Regions from separate parts of the Pedobacter sp. R-06 genome, predicted to be linked through region 3. Evidence: riboswitches for the same ligand, from Rfam matches in the RefSeq annotation. Region 3 holds a riboswitch; each other region holds the start of a gene.

Region 1 (2,203 bases), 580 kb from region 3:
CCGGAACTGTAGCATTGATGGTTGCAAATGCCTGTTCGAAATCGGCTTTAATATCATCAATATGCTCAATGCCTACCGAAACCCTCAGTGCATTCGGTTTTACCCCTGCAGCTAACTGTTCTGTTTCGCTTAATTGCTGGTGTGTTGTGGCAGATGGCTGAATGATCAGCGTTTTTGCATCACCCACATTGGCCAGGTGGGATACCAGTTTTAAGTTATCGATTACCTGTGTTGCATTTTCTTTGCTTCCGGTTAATTCGAAAGATAAAACTGCACCAAAGCCATTACTTAAATATTTTTTGGCCAGGTTATTATATTTACTGCTGGCTAAGCCTGGGTACTGAACTTCTTTAACTAATGGATGGTTTTCTAACCAGGTTGCTAATTCTAATGCATTATCTACATGGCGTTGAACGCGGAGCGATAAAGTTTCTAATCCTTGTAATAAAAGAAAAGAATTGAAAGGCGATAGGGCAGGTCCCAGATCTCTTAATCCTTCCACACGGGCACGGATGATAAACTGGATGTTGCCAAATGGTCCGCCGATACCAAAAACATCGCTGAAAACCAAACCATGATAACCTTCTGAGGGCTCAGAGAATTGGGGGAATTTTCCATTGCCCCAGTTGTAATTTCCGCCGTCAACTATAACACCGCCAATACTTGTTCCATGCCCGCCGATCCATTTCGTTGCAGATTCTACAACAATATTGGCGCCATGTTCCAATGGTTTAAACAAATAACCTCCTGCACCAAAAGTATTGTCAACCACTAAAGGTAGATCGTATTTTTTTGCAATTGCGGCAATTTTTTCGAAATCAGGTACACTAAATGCCGGGTTGCCAATGGTTTCGAGATAGATTGCTTTGGTTTTATCAGTAATTTTGCTTTCAAATTCTTCAGGTACATCTGGATTTGCAAAATCGACATGAATACCCAAGCGCTTAAAAGCTACTTTGAATTGATTATAGGTTCCTCCGTAAATGTGAGATGAAGAAACGATGCTATCCCCAGCCTCCAATATATTATTTAACGCTATAAATTGAGCGGCTTGTCCCGATGCCACCGCCAAAGCAGCTACACCACCCTCTAAAGCTGCAATACGTTTTTCGAAAACATCATTGGTAGGATTCATAATCCTGGTGTAGATATTGCCAAACTCTTTTAGTGCAAATAAATTAGCCCCATGTTCGGCATTTTTAAATCCATAAGAAGTGGTTTGATAAATAGGAACAGCTCTTGATCCTGTTGTTGGATCTATTTCCTGGCCAGCGTGTAATTGTAAAGTTTCAAATTTATATGATGTTGACATAATTTCTATTTTTTTTAGTTGATGTGATTAGATAGCAGAAATTAGGATAATCCTAAAACCTAGCAGGGCGTATCCCGATTTCCCGGGACCTTCCAATTTGAAAGAAACAAAAAAGGAAGATTTTTAAATTACTGTATGCAACAGCACATACAAGTAAACGCACGCATATCGCAACAAATAAAAGAAATAGAAGCTTGTCCTACCTGCTTAAGGTTTGCACTGGGTTCGCTTAGCGATTGAAGATTTAATGTTTTCATCAGTTCTAATTTATATCTCCAAATAACACCATGTTATCCGGTCAGGAATTGGCACCTTCTCTTTCTGAGGGTTGCCAGTGGGTCATCGAGCCAGTCTCTCGCCACTTCTTTATAAATCAACCCGTGAAGATTGACTTTTATTTAGCTATCTGCCAAATAATATTCCAAATGTCTGAATTTAATTTTAATCCACAAAATAAAATTTTGAAATTACGTTAACTCATTGAAAATGAATTCTGTATTTTTATGGTGCGATGACAATCTGAAATTTTAATACTGAATTAACGCTTAAAATTCTAAGTTTGTGATACCTATCTAAATTAATTATGATGAGAAATGCAAAATCCCTATGTTTAGGCCTGTTATTTACTATAGCTTGTTTAAATAATGTAAACGCTCAATTCGGAGGCTTAAAAGATAAATTACTAAAAGTAGGCACTGCTCAGGGTGCTAAAGCATTAGGTGTAGACAAGTTTTTAAAGCAACCTGCTGCCATTACCACTAATTTTGAAGACGTAAACAGAGAAGGCGAAAAACTGCCTGATTTTATTAATTCATTAAATTTAAAAGCCCAGCCATTGTATTTACTGCCTAAAAATCCAGAGGGTGGTTTTGTGCTTTGCGAGGGGCTTTA
Region 2 (2,203 bases), 1.4 Mb from region 3:
CGTCTCTGGCTTTTCAGGAGAAAGAGAAAATTCTTTCATTAAAATCAGTGCTGACGGGAATGTTGCCGATACGCTAAAGTTAATGTCCAGACCGGAGGATATTGTATTTTTAAAGGGTTTTATCGTAGATAAGCAGGCACACCAATATTATAGGTGGAGTTTTAATGGCGCTAAAACGCCGATCAGAATTATTGCACAAAATTCCGGTTTTGATTGGGATGGCGAGAAGCAACATAAACAACTGGCCAATATCGCCAAACAATCCAAAGCTGTTTATGTGGATTATAACTTTAATAGTCCTCTTCCCCAAAAAAAGGTTGGAGATGGACCGCAAACTATGCAGGGGGTGTTCACCTATGCTATTGTCACCTATATTATCTGTGATGAATGCTTTCAGTTTTACACTACTGAAGATATACATAAATATTTTTCAATGTCTTACCTGCAGGAAATGTTATGGAACAATCTTTTCAAGCAGACAGCTAAGCAAAACGGCCCTGATGGAGAGATGATCAGAACAGCGAACATCAGGTACCAATATTTTCAAAGGTTAAAATTGGAAAAGGTTCGCTTTTCTGGTGGGGGAGGGAATGCCCCCGGTTTCACCAAGATGCTGTATCCGGGATACCTTTTTACCAATGTGATTTTTAAAAATGATACCCTGAAGTTGAAAGAGTTTATGTACCTCGATGAAGAATCGCACACTTCATCCGTAGAAATTGATGGGAAAAATATTGGTACGCTTTCTAAAAACAAGGTACAGCCTGTTGAGCCTATCAATGCGTATATGTATTACACAAATGATAACCTACAATACGCTTTGTTTACAAATAATGATCAAAAGCTCTATTTGATCAAATAGGTTGCTGTAAGCATAGTATCTACACTTTCCAGCGTTTAATCTGTTAATCCTCCATCCACTTTAAAAAACACATCAAAATACTAAATATAATCTCTGATTTTAAGGCTGTTAGAACATCTCCATTTCGGTTTCGCTATGCGAAAACGACCATTGGATCCAATTCTGCTTCTCAGAAAGTGGGACTATCAACTACACAACCGAAATAAATAATATAATTCCTATAGGAATACTAGATTATTATTTTTAGTTTTGCGTCATTATATAATACTTATCCAGAAAGACTGAGGGAAGGGCCCTAAGACGTCTGAGCAACCTATACACTTGTAAAAGGTGCTAATTCCTTTCTACCCAAGGGTGGAGAAGATAAGTTGGTTATGCGCATCCGCATGCTAATTTTGAGGTCGCTCAAAGTTTTTCTGGTAAAGAACCCCTAAAAAATCAGAAAATGAAGAAAACTTTTACCTTTTTCACGGCTATTCAATTGCTCTGGCTTCCTTTATTGGCGCAGGAGAAACTGAGTGGATTTAAAATTCAGAACATTCCGATACAGCGTGATATTGAGCAGAAATTTGATGCTGGACTTAATAAAGAAAATATAGGGGCGACCATAAAAGAGCTTTCTGCCACTCCCCATCACTTGGGCGCGAAGGGCAGTAAAACGGTAGCAGAATCTGTACTGAAAAAGTTTAAAAGCTATGGCTGGGATGCAGAAATAGAGACTTATTATGTCTTATTTCCAACACCTAAAACCCGATCGGTAGAACTTTTAGGGAGCAACAAATACAGCGCATCGCTTGAAGAAAAGGCTGTTAAGGAAGATTCAGCAACCGCACAGCAAGGGCAATTGCCTCCTTACAATGCCTGGAGTGCCGATGGTGATGTAAGTGCAGGCCTTGTTTTTGTGAATTATGGTCTGCCAGCTGATTATGAAAAGTTGGAGCGTTTAGGCATCAGCGTAAAAGGCAAGATTGTCATTGCAAAATATGGCAGGTCGTGGCGGGGCACTAAACCTAAAATAGCTTACGAACATGGTGCAGTGGGCTGTATCATTTATTCAGATCCAAAAGATGATGGTTTTGTGAAAGGCGATGTATACCCACAGGGCGCCTACAAGCCAGAATTTGCTGTTCAACGGGGATCGGTAATGGATATGGTAATTTACCCTGGTGATCCATTGACGCCTGGAATCGGTTCTACAAAGGATGCCAAAAGGTTGGAGCGGGCAGATGCCAAAACGATTCTTAAAATTCCGGTTCAGCCCATCAGTTATCATGATGCTTTGCCACTGCTTGCTGCACTTAAAGGTCAGGTGGTACCTACCGATTGGAGCGGCGGCTTGCC
Region 3 (2,203 bases):
ATAAGTGCCAGAATAATCAGCAGTTGCAGGTTTGTCTGCCGTTTTAAAGCGGTAATTTTTTCGTTCGGCAATAATTACCAAAGGTTTGCCCGCTTTATCTTGTTTCCTTAATGTACCTGTTAATTGGTCACCATCTATCGCAAATGCAAGTTCATTATCAAACTGATCCAGTTTTACGAAAAGCGAATCGGCTGTTTGTTTTACAAGACCACCTTCGAAACTTTCTTCAGCATTACGGAAATATAATTTCTGCTGACCACTTTTTTCGCTGATTTCGAAGTTAAAAGGGATCTCTAATCCTTCCTTTACCTTAGCTATTCCACGCCAGCTACCGAGGGCGACAAAGGTTTTTTGTTTTTTCTCTTGAACCTTTGCTGCTTGCTTATTGGCGAAGACAGGATGTTCCTGAGCATAGATAAAAGTTGTTGATATGGCCAATATGGCTGTTAAAAGGGATTTTAGTTTCATTGGGATGTGTATTGACGACTAAATTGGTAGACAAAGATATGGATGTTATTGGCAAAGAAAAAATATTTCAATAAAAATCTATAAAAACTATAGGATAAATGGAATAAGTTATACCTTTGCAGCAGTTATTTTAAAATACTTATCAAGAAAGGCGGAGGGAATGGCCCTGTGAAGCCTTAGCAACCATCTAATTTTTAGAAATGGTGCTAATTCCATCTCAGATGAATCTGGGGTAGTTAAGTCAGTTGTTTGCGTTATCCTTATAAGAATATATGGAGCACTTCTGATTTATGGGGTGCTTTTTTTTTGCCCCGACGCATGCTTGAAAAGTAAATATGGTTAAAGAAAATTATTCAAATGAAAAAAACAGACGAGCTAAAAGCCATTAATACAAACTTTAATGCATACTTCCGAATGCGTATGCCCTGTTAAAACCGCTCCATTTTAACAGGCTTCTTTAGGCTAACCATTCCTTTTTATTTTTAAAAACAAATACGTTTTAGTCGTAGTGGAATTGTTTTGCCCAAAAATATTATCCCTTTTTAACTAATTAACTACACAATATGTTTAAAAATTTAAAATCAATAACGTTTATCTTGCTGCTGTTCCTGGCGCAAAAGCTTTCTGCTCAGGATGTAACGGTTACCGGAACGGTGAAATCGGCAGATGGTGAAACACTCCCTGGTGTTTCCGTTTTAATAAAAGAAACCAAACAAGCCACCATTTCTGATGCAAAAGGAGCTTTTTCTATTCATGCACCAGATAAGGGCACCTTGGTATTTTCTTATATCGGTTTTAAGAGCCAGGAAATACAGATCAATAAAAATGCTGGCCCCATTTCGATCATTCTTCAGTCAAGCGATAATGCGCTTGATGAGGTGGTGGTTACGGCATTGGGTATTTCAAGACAGAAGAAATCGCTTGGTTATGCTGTTCAGGAATTAAAAGGACAGGATTTAGCCGAAGCTAAAGAATCCAACCTCGTAAATGCACTGGCCGGAAAAATAGCCGGTGTTAGGGTAACCAATAGCCAGGGGAGCATGGGTTCTTCGCGTGTGGTCATCAGGGGGGAAACATCTATTGCCGGAAATAACCAGCCATTATTTGTGGTTGACGGGATTCCGGTAGATAATTCTCAGTTAAATTCGGCAGGGGCGAGAGATTATGCCAATACCATTTCGGATATTAATCCCGAAGATATAGAATCGATGAGTGTGTTAAAAGGACCAAATGCCGCTGCACTATACGGTTCGAGGGCTGCAGCAGGGGTTATCCTCATTAAAACCAAAACAGGTAAATCGAAAAAAGGATTAGGCATTGCCATCAACTCAAACGCGGTTTTAGAAACTTTGCTTACGCTGCCTGTGTATCAAAATGCCTTCGGTCAGGGGTCGGAAGGCAAATTTAGCTATGTAGATGGTGCAGGTAAAGGCATTAACGATGGAGTAGATGAAAGCTGGGGGCCTAAATTGGATGGTAGATTAATTCCGCAATTTTATTCGAAGGGAGTAGCCGTTCCATTTGTGGCGCATCCCGACAATGTGCGCGATTTCTTCCAGACCGGATATTCATTAAATAATGGGGTATCGGTTGCAGATGCCGGTGAAAAATACGATTACCGGATTTCATACAATAATCTGAAACAGGTGGGGATCGTACCTAACTCTGGTCAGGGCAAAAACTCGTTTGTGCTGAATACATCATTAAAAATAACACCGAAATTAACCTTAACTGC

What was found. Region 3 has a riboswitch for S-adenosylmethionine ahead of ACN9MR_RS11675 (SusC/RagA family TonB-linked outer membrane protein). Riboswitches for the same ligand answer to the same signal wherever they lie in the genome.
Region 1: it holds a riboswitch for S-adenosylmethionine, as region 3 does, so the genes downstream of both, ACN9MR_RS09360 (O-acetylhomoserine aminocarboxypropyltransferase/cysteine synthase family protein) here and ACN9MR_RS11675 (SusC/RagA family TonB-linked outer membrane protein) in region 3, are expected to answer to the same signal.
Region 2: it holds a riboswitch for S-adenosylmethionine, as region 3 does, so the genes downstream of both, ACN9MR_RS06290 (transferrin receptor-like dimerization domain-containing protein) here and ACN9MR_RS11675 (SusC/RagA family TonB-linked outer membrane protein) in region 3, are expected to answer to the same signal.

What each region holds. Positions count from the first base shown of each region.
Region 1 covers NZ_CP183977.1:2,270,283-2,272,485, forward strand. The annotation lists gene ACN9MR_RS09360 (O-acetylhomoserine aminocarboxypropyltransferase/cysteine synthase family protein) at 1-1,312, opposite strand, end outside; SAM riboswitch class I at 1,577-1,687, opposite strand; gene ACN9MR_RS09365 (hypothetical protein) at 1,896-2,203, shown strand, end outside.
Region 2 covers NZ_CP183977.1:1,484,162-1,486,364, forward strand. The annotation lists gene ACN9MR_RS06285 (hypothetical protein) at 1-862, shown strand, start outside; SAM riboswitch class I at 1,128-1,232, shown strand; gene ACN9MR_RS06290 (transferrin receptor-like dimerization domain-containing protein) at 1,308-2,203, shown strand, end outside.
Region 3 covers NZ_CP183977.1:2,853,290-2,855,492, reverse strand. The annotation lists gene ACN9MR_RS11680 (TlpA disulfide reductase family protein) at 1-468, opposite strand, end outside; SAM riboswitch class I at 605-711, shown strand; gene ACN9MR_RS11675 (SusC/RagA family TonB-linked outer membrane protein) at 1,032-2,203, shown strand, end outside.